Regions from separate parts of the Bacillus paramycoides genome, predicted to be linked through region 2. Evidence: riboswitches for the same ligand, from Rfam matches in the RefSeq annotation. Region 2 holds a riboswitch; the other holds the start of a gene.

Region 1 (8,817 bases), 1.0 Mb from region 2:
GATTTTCAATCAATGGCGGGTAATCATATTTATTTACGACTAGATGAATCAGAGACATATTTAATTCTTGCCCATTTAAAGCAAGGATCAATTAAAGTTAAAGAAGGACAACATGTAAATGGAGGAGAATTTCTTGCTCAGGTCGGTAACTCAGGAAGTTCAAGTGAGCCGCATTTGCATATTCATCATCAAAGGCAGGATCCATCCAAGGTGAGCATATTTCTTTCGGAAGGATTACCACTTTACTTTCGAACTGAGAAAGGTGTGATAATGCCGGAAAAAGGTACGTACATAAGTGGTAATGAAAAAAGGTATTCCAGTATTATTGGAATACCTTTTCTTATTAACCTACAAATGTTTGATACAGTAAGAAAATATTTAAAATGATAACAAGTGCAGCAATAATCCAAGCGATAAAAGTTGTTATGCGGTGGTTAACGAGCGCACCCATAATTGTTTTACTGCTTGTAAACATAATCAGTGGTACTAACGCAAAGGCAATACCGAATGATAAGACGACTTGGCTCATGACTAGAGCGTAAGTTGGATTTACACCTAAAGCGATAATTACTAATGGTGGAATCATTGTAATAAAACGTCGTAAATATAACGGAATATGCATTCGAATGAAACCTTGCATTATTATATCGCCTGACATTGTACCGACAGAAGAGCTAGATAGTCCTGCTGATAAGAGCCCAATTCCAAATAAAGCAGCTGATACAGGACCGACTAAAGTACTAAACTGGTTAAAAGCAACATCAAGGTCTTCAACATGTAAGCCATTTTTAAAGAATAGTGCAGCAGCAACAATTAACATACTTGCATTAATTGCTCCAGCGATAACCATTGCGATAATAATATCAATAAACTCGAAGCGGAAAATCTTTTTCTTTTGTTCATCATTTGTTCCGACTACGCGGCGCTGCGTTAAGGCGGAATGTAAATAGATTGCGTGTGGCATAACTGTCGCACCTAAAATTCCCGCTGCAAGTAATATACTGTCTACACCTTGGAATTTTGGAATGAAGAGCCCTGAAAGTAGAGGGCTTAATTCCGGTTTTGCATAAAAGACTTGTACACCAAAAGCGATAACAACGATGAAAATCATTCCTGTTATGATAGCTTCTAATGGACGAAATCCTCTGCGTTGAAACTCAAGAATAATAAATGATCCGACTGCTGTAATTAAAGCGGCAGGTAGCATCGGAATTCCAAATAATAAATACAATCCGAGTGCTGCCCCGATAAATTCAGCTAAATCAGTAGCCATAATAACGAGTTCACCTTGTATCCATAAGCCGATGGAAACAGGTTTTGGGAAGTTTTCTCGAGCAATTTCAGGAAGGTTTCTACCTGTAGCAATTCCTAATTTAGCTGATAAAGTTTGGATTAATACAGCCATTAAATTAGAAGCGAGAATTACCCAGAGTAATAAATATCCATATTGTGATCCAGCGGCAATATTTGTCGCGAAATTGCCAGGATCAATATAAGCGACTGAAGCGATGAAAGCAGGACCTAAAAAAGGTAATAGTCTTTTTAAACCTTTCGTTTGTCCGCTTAATGCTAAATGCGCTGATTGAACAGTTGTACTTTGAGAAGGGACTTGTTCATTTTTTGATATATCTTTATTCATAGTCGTTTTCCCCTTTGAAATGTTAACATGATGAAATTATTGTAAGTATTCTTATTGTTTATTTCAATACATGTAAATGTATTAGATGATATTTTTATTTGAACATAAATGTTTCCTTAGTGCAAATTATATGCCTTTATACAATGAATGGTGTGACGTTATAAAAAATTGGGAGTTTATGGTGTGAAGACGTGGGGAAACATAATAAATTAAAGGACTATTTTTGAAATTTATGTGAACATAAAGCCGATAATACAGCATATTAATTGATGGAATTGCATTTGTATGATATATAATATATTGGGATTACAACATAACCATAGTGTTTTGGTGTGTAATCTTGTTTTTTATTTTTGTTAACTGATAGAAAATAGTATAAAGAGAAGAAAATGGATTCATTTTCTTATTATATATGTTTTGATATGAACGTTAACTTATACATGATTTTAAAAATTAGATAGGTGGTAGAAATACATTGGCAACTACAAAACCATATAGAGTATTACTATATTACATGTACACAACAATTGAAAACCCAGAAGAATTCGCGGCAGAGCATTTAGCATTTTGTAATTCACTTGAATTAAAAGGTAGAATTCTTGTAGCAAAAGAAGGTATTAACGGAACTTGTTCTGGTACTGTAGAACAAACAGAGAAATACATGGAGGCTATGAACAACGATCCACGTTTTGATGGCATCGTATTTAAAATAGATGAAGCTGATGGTCATGCATTCAAGAAAATGCACGTGCGTCCTCGTCCAGAATTAGTTACACTTCGTCTAGAAGATGACATTAACCCACACGAAATCACTGGTAAGTATTTAGAGCCAAAAGATTTTTATGAAGCAATGAAACAAGAAGATACAGTTATCATTGATGCACGAAATGATTATGAATTTGATTTAGGTCACTTCAAAGGTGCGATTAAACCTGATATCGAATCATTCCGTGAATTACCAGATTGGATTCGCGAAAATAAAGAAGTACTTGAAGGCAAAAAGATTTTAACGTATTGTACAGGCGGAATTCGTTGTGAGAAGTTTTCTGGTTGGTTAGTTCGTGAAGGTTACGAAGATGTAAGTCAGCTTCACGGAGGTATTGTAACGTACGGAAAAGATCCAGAAGTACAAGGTGAGCTTTGGGATGGACAATGTTACGTGTTTGATGAGCGTATCGCTGTACCAGTAAACCAAAAAGAACATGTTATCGTTGGTAAAGACCACTTCTCAGGTGAACCTTGTGAGCGCTATGTAAACTGTTCAAATCCAGAATGTAATAAGAAAATTTTATGTTCTGAAGAAAACGAAGCGAAATATTTACGTGCATGTTCTCATGAATGTCGTGTAAGCCCTCGTAACCGCTACGTAATACAACATGAATTAACAGAAGAACAAGTAGCTGCTGCATTAGAAAAAATCGAAGCAGGAAAGTAAGTTTTAATAAAAAAGTACTCCAAATTTTATTTTGGAGTACTTTTTTTGTCAGCTTTTTTCGGTAAGTCAATATATCTTAAAAATCGGCAATATATTTCGAGTTGCGCTGATATAATCGAAATATATCGCCGATAAAAATTTCGTTTACTAAAACGTGTACCACGTATTTTAAATTTGAGAATAACCTTCTTTACTTCTTATCATCTTTCTCTTTCACAGCAGAAAGTACAGTTTGTTTTACCCACGCTTTTCTTCGTTTATGTTGTATGCCCCATTGGTATAAACTTTGTGCACCTAAAATAAGTGAAATGACGATGCCGCTAATAGCTATTAAAAGCGCGAAAAATTCAAGTGGCGACGATATTTTGTTTGAATCGGTGTTTCTTAACAAATCAATCATAGTAAAACCTAACAGTTGGCCTACTACAGAGTAGAGCGTTAAAATTAATAGTAAAAGGCTATCTTTTTTTGAAGCGACATTTTCTTGATATTTAAACAAACTATCAAGATTTTGTTTTGCATTCGATTATAGTACTTCAATGTTAAAAAGCTTTCTTAATCGAAAGAAAATATCTTCACTCTGTGATTGAGATACTAACTCTAAAGAAAAGTAATTCGCTGTAAACGAATTGATTGAATAAATTAATTGCTCTATTTCATTTGTATCTTGTTCAATATTTAACTCGGCATAAGCGTTTGCCATTTTTAATAAAACAACTTTATGAAATAGATTTAATAACAAAGCGTAATAAAACTCCCCATACATTTGACTCGCAAGTTTAGCGATTGCTTGCTCACCTTCATTTGTTATACATGTAAAAATGTGTTCTTCCATAATAAAGTAGCGATTAGGGGCCCATCTTTGATAAGAATGTTTTGTTAAATAATCTTGAATATAAGGAACATTATTTGCACTAATATAGGGCTTACCATCGTCTGTTAATCCGGAAAGACTGGAAGCTCGGTATACATCAACTACATGAAGGTCCGACTCTTTGTCTATGGATAATAAAGTTTGTACATACATTCGTTGATCTTCAAAGAATGGGAATGTTTGAAAGTAAGAGCTCCGCAATCTCTTTTTCTCAAAGAAGTCGGTTACCCCATGAAATAAATAGCCGAATATAAGTTTCTCTACTTGTGAATATTTTTTTCCATTACATTCAATACAAATAGTCTCGTTTGTATCATTTTTAGTTTCAAGTATACGGAAGCGGGCAGCGAATTCAATTGCTTCCGATAATGTCATGTTTGGAGCGGTTTCTACTTCCGTCCGAATTGTTAAGAAGCCGAGCTCATAAGGACAAAGTGTTACGTCAATAGAATGAATCTTAAATGGAACGGAAATAAGATTTGTTGTTAAATGTCCAGTTAAGTTAAGGTCTTTAGAATAACGCTGCAATCCTTTTTGATGTTCTGAGTGAGGAAAGAGTATTTTATTTGTAAATGAAAGATAATATGCTTCCATATTCTGATGTGAAACTTGAAACTTTCCGTAGTATGTATTTTCATTTTCAAGATGATCGAGTCGAAAAGGGTGAAAGTCATTTTTCTGTAAGAAGGGAAACATATTTTGTTCATATCCAGTTTTAAAAGAAAACGGGAATATAAATTGAAATATAGCTGTTGTTACATCCTTTTCCTCGATTGTTTGTATTGCCTCCATTTACATTGTTTCCTTTCCATATATGCTATAAAAACAACATGCCCAAATTTATTTGAAAATAACCACTGTTTTACACTTGGTTAAGTATGAAAATTCAGCTTATTTAGCAGGGGACATGTATAATGTTATGTATACGAAAAGTTATAAAATTATATTTTGAAAAGGGGGATGTTGCATGCGTATTTTAGTATTAGGAGCTGGTGGTGTTGGAGGCTTTTTTGGAGGTCGCTTAGTAGAAAAGGGAGAAGATGTTACGTTTCTTGTTCGTAGTAAACGGAAAAAACAATTGGAGGAAAGAGGGCTTGTAATCCGAAGTGTTAACGGGGATTTTTCCTTCCAACTAAAATTAATAACGAAAGAAGATCAAACTTCTCAGTTTGATGTTATTTTATTTTCAACAAAAGCGTATCACTTAAACGAGGCAATTCAAGATGTAAAACCGTTTGTTAGCGAAAGAACTGTCATCATTCCATTACTAAATGGTATCGCACATGTACCACTATTACAAAAAGAATTTGGTGAAGAGAAAGTGATTGGCGGTTTATGCTTTATCGAGACGACGTTAAACGATCAAGGAGAGATTGTACAGACGAGTGCTGCAAATAGACTTGTGTTTGGAGAAATGAAGCCTCAAGATTCAGAGAGAATAAAGCATATTGCTAAAGCATTTACAGGTACGAAATCTAGTTTTGTTTTAAGTGAAAACATTATGCAAGATATGTGGCATAAATATTTATTTATTACTGTAATGTCGGGTGTGACAACATTAATGCGGGCACCGATAGGACCGATTCGCGAAAGCGAAGGTGGACGCGCTTTTATCCAAAACTTATTTGAAGAATGTGTGCAAATCATGAGATCTATGAAAGCTCCAGTTAAGGATGGTATTGCCCAAGAACATATGAAAACAATTGATAAAATTTCATATGATATGAAGTCATCGATGCAGCGGGATATGGAAAAAGGTTCGTTCATTGAAGGCGAGCACTTACAAGGATACTTACTAGATGTAGCAGAACAATTTTCTATAGAAGCACCATTATTGGGTACGGTATATCAAAATTTGAAAGTGTATGAAGAAATGACCTTTAACAAATCAGCAATAGAATTGGATGTATGAAAAAATAAAAAAGAAAGCAATATATAAGTGTATTGCTTTCTTTTTTATGACAACTTATTTGTTTCTTTTCGTTCTATCTGTCAAATTTATTTCCTGTTCACGTTTACCGTATAATTGATTAATTTCATTTGCTAATGCATCTAAATAGGAATCGGAAAAAATAGGCTTCTTTTCTTTAGACATGTGAGTCTCCTTTATCAATTTTTTAGTATTCATTATGTATGTTTACCGGCGAATTATGCGAAATCATTTAAATTTTGTCTTTTTAAAAATTTTTATTTACATTTTGAAAATAAAGGAGTATTATAATCCACAGTTTCAATTTTCTAAATCGCTGAAACCGCATGGTGCGGGGGACCCGTTCTTATGGATTAGTTCTTAATCCAATGGGGTGAATCCTTGAAAAAGGTAGGGCTACTCATAGGCCCGAATCCGACAGCTAACCTCGTAAGCGTTATATTGAGAAGGAAGGTGGAGCTTGTGCGACAAAAAATATAATGTCTACAAGTCTATTTCGTTATGGCTTGTAGACATTTTTGTTTTCTGAGGAAATAGTTTATTCGCTGTAACTAGCAGAAAAGTTCGTACAAAATTATTGGAGAGTGGACAGCATTGGTTTCATCTATTAAAAGATTTTTAATTGGAAGACCGTTAAAATCAACAGAGTTAGGAGAACAAAAGCTTAATAAAACGAAGGCGTTAGCTATTTTATCTTCTGACGCATTGTCATCGGTTGCATACGGACCAGAGCAAATTTTAATTGCTTTAGCAGGTCTTGGAGCGATTGCTTATTGGTATTCAATTCCGATCGCTGTTGGGGTATTAGTATTATTGACAGCCCTTATTTTATCTTATCGTCAAATTATTTTTGCTTATCCGCATGGCGGAGGCGCGTATGTTGTATCAAAAGAAAACTTAGGGATGAATCCAGGGTTAATAGCTGGAGGATCTTTATTAGTGGATTATATTTTAACTGTTGCGGTAAGTGTATCAGCAGGTACAGATGCGCTCACATCAGCTTTTCCTAGTTTACATGCACATAATGTAATCATTGCGATTATATTTGTTATATTTATTACGATATTAAATTTGAGAGGGGTAACGGAATCAGCTTCCGTTTTAGCATATCCTGTTTATTTATTTGTTCTAGCACTATTTATATTAATTGGTGTAGGTATATATAATATTATAACTGGTCAAGTTTCACCGACATTACACACGCCAATTGGAACTCCGGTTGCGGGTATTAGTTTGTTCTTACTGTTACGAGCATTTGCATCAGGTAGTTCGGCTTTAACAGGTGTTGAGGCGATCTCTAACGCAATTCCAAACTTTAAGGATCCTGCACCTAACAATGCTGCGAAAACATTGCTTGCAATGGGTGCATTACTTGCCGTTTTATTTTCAGGAATTGTTTTCTTAGCTTATTATTACGGAATTACTCCAAGTAAAGAAGTAACAGTTGTTTCACAAATTGCTGAACAAACATTTGGACGTAATTTCATGTACTATTTCATACAAGGTACAACGGCTTTAATATTAATTCTCGCTGCTAATACTGGTTATTCTGCATTTCCTTTATTAGCGGTTAACCTTGCAAAAGATAAATTTATACCGAGAATGTTTACGATTAGAGGAGACCGCCTAGGTTACTCAAACGGTATTATTATACTTGGAGTTGCCTCAATTATTTTAATTGTAGCTTTCCAAGGACAAACAGAACATTTAATTCCGCTATATGCAGTAGGTGTATTTATTCCATTTACACTTTCTCAAACGGGGATGGTATTAAAATGGCTTCGCGAAAAGCCTGAAGGATGGGCTTTACGATTAACGGTCAATTTAATTGGAGCAGTCATTAGTTTTATCGTAATGATTATGTTCTTTTTAACTAAATTCGCACAAGTATGGTCAATCCTTATTTTCTTACCTGTTATTATCTTCTTGTTCCACCGAATTAAGAAGCATTATGATGCAGTAGGAGACCAACTAAGTTTAAAAACTTGTGAACGGATTGTTCCGATTGAAGGAAATGTAATTGTCGTTCCTGTAGCTGGTATGACGCACGTGGTAGAAAACTCATTGAACTATGCGAAGTCTCTTTCTGCAGATCAAGTTATCGCTGTATATGTTGCTTTTGACAGGGAAGAGGAAAAGAAATTTGAAGAGAAATGGAAGAAGTGGCAACCTGAAGTAAGACTTGTTACCTTACATTCTCATTATAGAAGTATTATTCAACCGCTAACAAAGTTTATTGATACAGTGCAATATAAAGCGAGTGAATCAAATTACCGTGTTACTGTCGTTATACCACAGTTCATTCCGAAAAAAGGTTGGCATAACATTCTTCATAATCAGTCTAGTTTACTCATTCGTGCGTATTTACTCTATAAAAGAAATGTTGTTATTACGACAGTTCCATATCATTTGAAAAAGTAAGAAGATTTTTTAAGGATAGCTTCATGAAAGTGAAGCTATCCTTTTTGTGTATACACTATGCATAATTGCATATGAGTATAAAAGATATATTGATATAATTTTTGAATCTGTAAATAAGTAGAGGTTTTTGTTGTGATATATGGATATTTCAATTGGAAAAGTGAAGAGGATTATATTTTGGAATAAGGACAATAAAGCTTGAAAATAAAGGGAATGAAAATACTTCTTTACGTTATATAAATAGCTGTGTTTAAATGACCTTACAGTACAAAACTTACATGAAAAACAAAACGAAATTTCATATTTACGTACGTTTTTTAGTTTATAACAAATAATATTTTTATGTAATATATTCACTATGTGAATGTGGAAATGGCTATAAAATAGAAGTTTTATACAATATTATTCATACTAATCATATATGAAATGTTTTATAACAATAAGTAAGTACTGTAGCAATAAAAGTTGAGAGAGGTGGTTCATACATGGATCGCGGTGAGAACGTTCTCTATTTTAAC
Region 2 (8,817 bases):
GATGCATTTAAGAATGGAGCGGATTCACTTGTCTATGGTCATGTATTTCCGACAGATTGTAAAAAAGGTGTGCCAGCGAGAGGGCTTGAAGAAATTTCAGACATTGCAAAGTGTTTATCCATACCGATTACAGCGATTGGAGGAATCAATCCGGAAAACACTGTAGATGTTCTTACTAACGGCGTCAGTGGGATTGCTGTTATGTCTGGGATTATAAGTAGTAGTAACCCGTATAGCAAAGCGAAATCTTATAAGGAATCAATAAGAAAGTGGGCGGAAAAACATGTGTAAGAAGTATGATGTAGCGATAATTGGCGGTGGTGTAATTGGTAGTTCAGTTGCACATTTTCTAGCAGAAAGAGGATATAAAGTAGCGATTGTAGAGAAGCAAAGAATTGCATCTGAAGCCTCGAAAGCAGCTGCTGGTTTACTTGGGGTTCAGGCAGAATGGGATGAATATGATCCGCTATTTGAACTTGCTAGAGAAAGCCGTGCTATATTTCCACAACTTGCAGAAGTTTTACGTGAAAAAACAGGAATCGATATTGGGTATGAAGAGAAAGGCATTTATCGAATTGCTCAAAATGAAGATGAGAAGGAAAGAATTCTTCACATTATGGATTGGCAGCAGAAAACAGGTGAAGATTCTTACTTTTTAACGGGAGATCGTTTACGAGAGAAAGAGCCGTATCTATCTGAGTCAATTATAGGGGCTGTATATTATCCAAAAGATGGTCATGTTATTGCACCAGAGCTTACAAAAGCATTCGCACATTCCGCATCATTTTCGGGCGCTGATATATATGAACAGACAGAAGTGTTTGATATTCGTATTGAAAATAATAAAGTGACTGGAATTGTGACAAGCGAAGGTAGTATCACTTGTGAGAAAGTGGTTATCGCGGGTGGCTCATGGAGTACGAAGTTACTAGGTTATTTTCACCGCGAATGGGGTACATATCCAGTTAAAGGAGAAGTAGTAGCGGTAAGAAGTAGAAAACCACTTTTAAAGGCGCCTATTTTTCAAGAAAGATTTTACATTGCACCAAAGCGCGGCGGACGTTACGTAATTGGAGCAACGATGAAGCCCCATACGTTTCATAAAACGGTGCAACCAGAAAGTATTACTTCTATATTAGAGCGTGCGTATACAATATTGCCAGCTTTAAAAGAAGCGGAATGGGAAAGTGCATGGGCAGGATTAAGACCACAATCGAATCATGAAGCTCCTTATATGGGAGAGCATGAAGAAATAAAAGGTTTATATGCTTGTACGGGCCATTATCGAAACGGTATTTTATTAAGCCCTGTTTCTGGTCAGTATATGGCGGATTTAATAGAAGGAAAGCAGGAGAATCACTTGCTAGATTTATTGCTTTCTAAAACAGTTTAGAAAGGGGATGGAAGTTTGAATTTAAAAATTAATGGTAATCAAATTGAAGTGCCAGAGAGTGTAAAAACAGTAGCTGAGCTACTTACACATTTAGAGTTGGAAAACAGAATTGTTGTAGTAGAGCGTAATAAAGATATTTTACAAAAAGATGATCATACAGATACATCTGTTTTTGATGGAGACCAAATTGAGATTGTAACTTTCGTAGGAGGCGGTTGATTATGTTAAACATTGGACCATTTTCATTTCATTCTAGACTTTTATTAGGAACAGGAAAATTCCCTGATTTTGATGTACAGCAAAAGGCAATTGATGTATCTGAGGCTGAGGTTTTAACGTTCGCAGTACGCCGTATGGATATATTCGATGCAAAGCAGCCTAATTTATTAGAGAAACTTGATGTGAAAAAATATAAGTTATTACCAAATACAGCCGGAGCAAAAAATGCTGAAGAAGCTGTTCGTATTGCAAAATTAGCAAAAGCTTCAGGGCTTTGCGACATGATTAAAGTAGAAGTTATTGGTGATGATAGAACGTTATTATCTGATCCAGTAGAAACGTTAAAGGCATCTGAAATGTTACTAGAAGAAGGGTTTATCGTACTTCCGTATACATCTGATGATGTTGTATTAGCACGTAAATTACAAGAACTAGGTGTGCATGCAATTATGCCAGGAGCATCCCCAATCGGTTCAGGGCTTGGTATTGTAAATCCGTTAAATTTAAGCTTCATTATTGAACAAGCGACAGTACCAGTTATCGTTGATGCTGGTATCGGTAGCCCAGCTGATGCAGCATTTGCGATGGAATTAGGAGCGGATGGTGTGTTATTAAATACTGCTGTGTCAGGAGCAAAAGATCCTATTAAAATGGCGCAGGCAATGAAATTAGGTATTGAAGCAGGACGTTTAGGATTTGAGGCAGGTCGTATTGCACGTAAACGTTGTGCAACAGCAAGTAGTCCTTTAGAAGGAATGAGTGTAGTTGAATAATCGATATTCTCGCCAAGAATTATTTTCTCCAATTGGAGAAGACGGGCAACGAAAAATAAGAGAAAAACATGTACTTATTATCGGTGCAGGTGCATTAGGTAGTGCAAATGCAGAGATGTTTGTAAGAGCTGGTGTAGGCACAGTAACGATTGTTGACCGGGATTATGTCGATTGGAGTAATTTACAAAGGCAGCAATTGTACGCAGAGAGTGATGTGGAAAATAATCTTCCGAAGGCTGTAGCGGCAAAGAAACGTCTAGAAGAGATTAATCGTGAAGTAAGAGTAGAAGCTCTCGTTCAAGACGTAACGGCTGAGGAATTAGAAGAACTCGTTACAAACGTTAATGTAATTATTGATGCAACTGATAATTTCGAAACGCGTTTCATTGTAAATGATATAGCGCAAAAACATTCTATTCCATGGATTTACGGAGCATGTGTAGGGAGTTACGGCCTTTCTTACACAATTCTTCCTAGTAAAACGCCATGTTTATCTTGTTTATTACAATCGATTCCGCTTGGCGGGGCGACATGTGATACAGCGGGAATTATATCACCTGCTGTATCTCTCGTCGTTTCTCATCAAGTAACGGAAGCTCTTAAACTGTTAGTAGAAGATTACGAATCGCTTCGAGATGGACTTGTATCGTTTGATGTATGGAAGAATGAATATTCATGTATGAATGTGCAAAAGCTTCGTAAGCACAATTGTCCTTCGTGTGGAGAGAATGCATTGTATCCGTATTTAAATAAAGATAATACATCGAAAACAGCAGTGTTATGCGGGAGAAATACAGTTCAAATTAGACCACCTCATAAAGAGGAAATAGATTTTGAACGATACAAAGAACTGCTGAATGATCGTGTGCATGATTTAAATGTAAATCCATATTTATTATCATTTTCTGTGGAAGAAAAGAAATTAGTTGCTTTTAAAGATGGTCGTGTACTTGTACATGGAACGAAGGATATAAGCGAAGCAAAAACAATTTATCATCGCTATTTTGGATAGAAAAGGATGAGTGGGATGAAAGTAAATAAAGCTTTAACAATTGCAGGATCTGATAGTGGCGGCGGTGCCGGCATTCAAGCAGATTTAAAAACATTCCAAGAGCTTGGTGTGTATGGGATGACGGCTATTACGGCAATTACTGCTCAAAACACGCTTGGCGTTCAAGGGGTATATCCAGTTTCGTTAGAAGGTATTACGGAACAGTTGAATTCAATTGGTACGGATTTAACACCAGATGCTGTGAAACTAGGAATGTTATTTAACAGCGAAATTATTCAAATTGTAGCAGAATATATTAATAAGTTTGGCTGGAATAATATTGTACTAGACCCTGTTATGATTGCTAAGGGCGGTGCATCATTATTACAACAAGAAGCAGTACAAGCATTAAAAGAATATTTATTACCAGTAGCAACTGTTATCACGCCGAATGTTCCAGAAGCAGAAGTGTTAACTGGGCTGGAAATTCATAACGTTGAAGATAGTAAAGAAGCTGCAAAAGTACTGCATGAATTAGGTGCGAAATATGTACTTATGAAGGGCGGACATGCAGAATATCAAGGTAATGAAGTAATTGATTTACTCTTTGATGGAGAAAAGTTTATTGAATTTAGAAGTGAGCGAATTCCTTCAAAGCAAACACACGGAAGCGGGTGTACATTTGCGTCAGCAGTTACAGCTGGCCTTGCGAAAGGATACTCGATGGAAGAGGCAGTTCAAGAGGCAAAACGATTTATTAGTATAGCAATTGAAGAGCCATTGAATATTGGTAGTGGTCATGGACCGACGAATCATTTTGCATACAAATTGAATAAAGCATAAGCATGAATAGTAGAAAAGTCAGTTTTGTAACTGACTTTTTTTCTGTTTACTTTTTCCAAATACAGGAGTAATATATCAGCCAGAATATATTTTTTGTAATACGCTGAGTCCAATTATATGGAGCGGAGGAACCAATTTGTGCAGTGTCACTAGGGGTGAATCTTTCAATTTTGAAAGTAGGGCTACTCTCAAAGTCCGAATCCGACAGCTAACTTCGTAAGCGTCTTGAGAGAGGACGGTGCCATGATGGATACATCACTTCATCAATCTGATTAGTATAGGGGAATATCAATCTATGTTTGATTTCTTTTATGCTAAGGAGGATGAGGTACATGGAATTAACACTTATTTGTGTTGGAGAAGAAAGTAAGGTAAATAGTCTAATAGATTTAGTAGCATTTCAACATGAGTTAATTATTTTTACAGCAAATGAAGAGATAGCGGCTGAAGTTAGGAATTATGGGTTTGATTGGACGTATAGTTGTAGTCAGGAGCAGGATTTTACTAGTATTTGTGAGTGTATTAAGAAGGTGATTTTACTAGGTGATGAGCTTCCAATCGTTAGCTTCTTTACAGAACATATTCGCTTTTCTTTTCAAGCACCTATTACTGTTGTTACAAGGAATAAACGATATCCAGCGAGGCTCTATGAAACAATTGGAGCTACATTTGTCGTGTTTACGAATTGTGATAATATTTCTTTTTTATTTTTTGAATAGGGTGGGGGAAAGAAGATGAAAGTGTTGTTACTAGGAGATATAGCGAATCGTTGGGCGGTATCGGTAGAGCGAGTTCAAGAATTGGTGGTGCTCGATCCTATTTTTCCAAGGCCCTATATCATATTGCCATCGAAAGACGCTTTATATTTAAAAACAGATGTTATCGAATATGAGCAATTACATGCAGAATTGTCACAAGTTTATATTCGTGGGAGAAATTTACGTGCTTTTTTACGGGGGGAATAAATAGTGAGTGAAAAAAGAGCGAATGCGAAGTGCAACAAGCTATGCACTTCATGTCATTCGCTCTTTTTATTTCGTATTTAAAAGATCATTTCTATGAAAAAGAAAGAAAATACGAGAAAATAGATGAAAGGATATTAATAATACTTAATGTAAGCGTTTAAATAGAATGATATTTTCTTATTTTCAGTAATTTGCCTCTTTACAAGTGAAATATAGAGGAGTATATTTACTCTCATAAATCATTCATAAAATTTCCAAAAAAACCTAAAATCGCTGAGTTCCAGAAATGGAGCGGGGGAACCAATTTTGTGCATCGTCACTTGGGGTGAATCTTTCAGTTTGAAAGTAGGGCTACTCTTTAGGCCCGAATCCGACAGCTAACCTCGTAAGCGTTTAGAGAGGAGGTTTACTTTTTGTTGTTCATTTTTTGAACACTGAGTAGAGCTCAGTGTTCTTTTTTAATATTTTAATGGTAAATTTTTACAAAAAAGAATGGGGGATAGCTATGTTAGATGTTGTAATGATTGGAATTTTTGTTGTGTTAGTCGCATCGATGGCAAGTCTTGCAAGTTGGTCAGATAAAGTTGTGAAAGAAGGGAAGCAATCATGATGATTGCCTTATCGGTTATTGTTGCAGCAATTACGGTGTACTTAGTGTATGCATTATTAAATCCGGAAAAGTTTTAATTAGGGGGAGTCATTCATTATGATCTGGGTCGCAGTTGTTATTACAATGCTGTTGTTTATTCTTGTGGCAAAGCCAACGGGAATTTATTTAGAGAAAGCCTTTCAAGGGAGTAAAAAGCTAGATAAAGTATTCGGGCCTTTTGAAAAACTTATTTTTAAAATTACGGGTGTGAAAGAATACAATCAAACGTGGAAACAATACGCACTATCATTAGTTTTATTAAATGGATTTATGATTGTTGTCGTATACTTCATTTTCAGACTGCAAGGAGTATTGCCATTAAATCCAGCACACATTGAAGGAATGGAGCCTACGCTCGCTTTTAATACAGCAATTAGTTTTATGGCGGATACAAATTTACAGCATTATAGCGGTGAAAATGGTTTATCTTATTTATCACAATTAATTGGAATTACATTTTTAATGTTTGCAGCACCGGCAACGACGTTAGCACTCGTTATGGCATTTATAAGAGGGCTTGCTGGAAAAGAACTTGGTAACTTTTTCGTTGATTTTACGAGAGCATTAACGAGAGTATTTCTTCCTATCGCATGTATTGCAGCACTAGTCTTTGTCGCACTTGGTGTACCACAAACGTTAGACGGTGCAGTTACCGCACAAACGATTGATGGCGCGAAACAAAGTATTTTACGCGGACCTGTTGCATCATTCGTAGCAATTAAGGAACTCGGAAATAACGGCGGTGGATTTTTCGGAGCAAACTCTACGCACCCTTTTGAAAATCCAGGGCAAATGAGTAATATTTTGCAAATGATGCTTATGATGTTATTGCCAACAGCACTTCCGTTTACGTACGGACGAATGGTAGGCAATAAAAAGCAAGGACGTATCCTTTTCGTTTCACTATTCATGGTGTTTTTACTAGGGTTTATAACGATTACGACATCTGAATTACATGGGAATCCAGCGTTAAATGGAATGGGTATCGAACATGTACAAGGAAGTACAGAAGGAAAAGAAGTGCGATTTGGAACGGTATTTTCTTCACTCTACGCGACAGTAACGACAGCTGCCGAAACAGGTGCTGTGAATACGATGCATGATACGTTAACACCAATTGGCGGGTTAGTACCACTCGTAAATATGATGTTAAATACAGTATACGGCGGCGTTGGAGCAGGCTTTGTGAACATCATTATGTATGCGATTATCGCAGTCTTTATATCTGGATTGATGGTTGGACGGACACCAGAGTTTTTAGGTAAGAAAATTGAAGGTAAGGAAATGAAATTAATTGCGGTAACAATACTATTTCATCCACTGCTTATTTTAGGATTTTCAGCATTAGCTCTTTCAACAAATTTAGGAACAGATGCTATTTCTCATTCCGGTTTCCACGGTTTAACGCAAGTGGTATATGAATACACCTCGTCAGCTGCGAATAATGGATCTGGATTTGAAGGATTAGCGGATAATACACCGTTTTGGAATATTACAACTGGTTTAGTTATGTTTTTAGGGCGCTATTTCAGTTTAATTACGATGCTAGCTGTTGCAGCTTCTTTGAAAGAAAAGACGGTTGTGCCAGAAACAGTCGGAACGTTCCGTACGGATAATAGTTTATTTGGCGGCATTTTCATCGGAACAATTGTAATTGTCGGTGCATTAACATTCTTCCCGATGTTAGTACTCGGCCCAATTGCAGAATTTCTTACATTGAAGTAATGGAGGGTAAATGATGAGACCGGTAGTAGTAAAAGAAAAAAGAGTAAATGAGTCACACATACATGCGGTAGAAGATGAGGTTAGACAAGCGAAAACGATGGATCGTGATATCGTGAAACATGCGATGAAACAATCCTTTGCGAAATTGAATCCGAAAGTTATGATAAAGAATCCGATTATGTTCGTTGTAGAAATTGGGTTTGTCATTACGTTCATTTTATCGTTTCTTCCAAGTCATTCTAGTAGTGTACCAGGATGGTTTAATATAACAGTTTCTCTCATTCTCTTATTTACAGTTTTATTTGCTAACTTTGCAGAAGCGTTAGCGGAAGGGCGGGGGAAAGCGCAAGCTGATTCTTTAAAACAATCGAAGAAAGATTTGTTCGCAAATGTTGTAAAAGAAAATGGAGATATTGTTCAAGTTTCAGCAACTGATTTGAGAAAAGGTGACGTTGTTATTGTAAAACAAGGAGAAATGATTCCAAGTGATGGGGAAGTTATAAAAGGGTTAGCGTCTGTTGATGAATCTGCGATAACAGGGGAATCCGCCCCTGTTATAAAAGAAGCGGGTGGTGATTTTTGTTCCGTAACAGGTGGTACGATGGTCGTCAGTGATGAGATTACGATTGTTATTACGAGTAATCCTGGTGAATCATTTATTGATAAAATGATTTCGTTAGTAGAAGGCGCTGCTCGTCAAAAAACGCCAAATGAGATTGCTTTAAATACGGTATTAACGAGCTTAACTCTTATTTTCTTAATCGTTGTTGTGACGTTACCAATTTTTACAAACTATTTAGGATTTCAAATCGATACAGCTGTACTTGTTGCGTTGTTAGTTTGTTTAATTCCAACGACAATTGGTGGGTTATTATCAGCAATTGGTATTGCTGGGATGGACAGGGTGACAAAGTTTAATGTGTTAGCGATGTCAGGTAAAGCAGTAGAAGCTGCGGGTGATATTAATACTATTATTTTAGATAAAACAGGTACGATTACTTTCGGGAACCGGATGGCACATACACTGTTTCCTGTAGGGAATGAAACGATTGAGCAAGTAGGAAAATGGGCTGCGATTAGTTCTGTTTTAGATGAAACACCAGAAGGCCGATCTGTTATCGAATATGTAAAAACGAAATCTCTATCATATGATAGAGCATTTGCAGAACAAGGTGAGTTTGTTCCATTTAAAGCAGAAACGAGAATGAGTGGTGTTGATTTACAAGATGGAACGAAAGTGAGAAAAGGTGCTGTAGGTA

The links. Region 2 has a riboswitch for cyclic di-AMP ahead of AAG068_RS03905 (SipW-dependent-type signal peptide-containing protein). Riboswitches for the same ligand answer to the same signal wherever they lie in the genome.
Region 1: it holds a riboswitch for cyclic di-AMP, as region 2 does, so the genes downstream of both, AAG068_RS09210 (APC family permease) here and AAG068_RS03905 (SipW-dependent-type signal peptide-containing protein) in region 2, are expected to answer to the same signal.

Annotation. Positions count from the first base shown of each region.
Region 1 covers NZ_CP152427.1:1,768,518-1,777,334, forward strand. Annotated here, with positions in the region: gene AAG068_RS09180 (M23 family metallopeptidase) at 1-387, shown strand, start outside; gene AAG068_RS09185 (Nramp family divalent metal transporter) at 344-1,639, opposite strand; gene AAG068_RS09190 (rhodanese-related sulfurtransferase) at 2,115-3,074, shown strand; partial or broken gene AAG068_RS09195 (hypothetical protein) at 3,265-4,740, opposite strand; gene panE (2-dehydropantoate 2-reductase) at 4,916-5,860, shown strand; gene AAG068_RS09205 (hypothetical protein) at 5,915-6,043, opposite strand; cyclic di-AMP (ydaO/yuaA leader) riboswitch at 6,183-6,329, shown strand; gene AAG068_RS09210 (APC family permease) at 6,473-8,299, shown strand.
Region 2 covers NZ_CP152427.1:752,820-761,636, forward strand. Annotated here, with positions in the region: gene tenI (thiazole tautomerase TenI) at 1-291, shown strand, start outside; gene thiO (glycine oxidase ThiO) at 284-1,393, shown strand; gene thiS (sulfur carrier protein ThiS) at 1,409-1,612, shown strand; gene thiG (thiazole synthase) at 1,615-2,385, shown strand; gene thiF (thiazole biosynthesis adenylyltransferase ThiF) at 2,378-3,397, shown strand; gene thiD (bifunctional hydroxymethylpyrimidine kinase/phosphomethylpyrimidine kinase) at 3,404-4,219, shown strand; cyclic di-AMP (ydaO/yuaA leader) riboswitch at 4,311-4,458, shown strand; gene AAG068_RS03895 (hypothetical protein) at 4,552-4,938, shown strand; gene AAG068_RS03900 (hypothetical protein) at 4,954-5,184, shown strand; cyclic di-AMP (ydaO/yuaA leader) riboswitch at 5,446-5,590, shown strand; gene AAG068_RS03905 (SipW-dependent-type signal peptide-containing protein) at 5,690-5,794, shown strand; gene kdpF (K(+)-transporting ATPase subunit F) at 5,791-5,871, shown strand; gene kdpA (potassium-transporting ATPase subunit KdpA) at 5,891-7,558, shown strand; gene kdpB (potassium-transporting ATPase subunit KdpB) at 7,572-8,817, shown strand, end outside.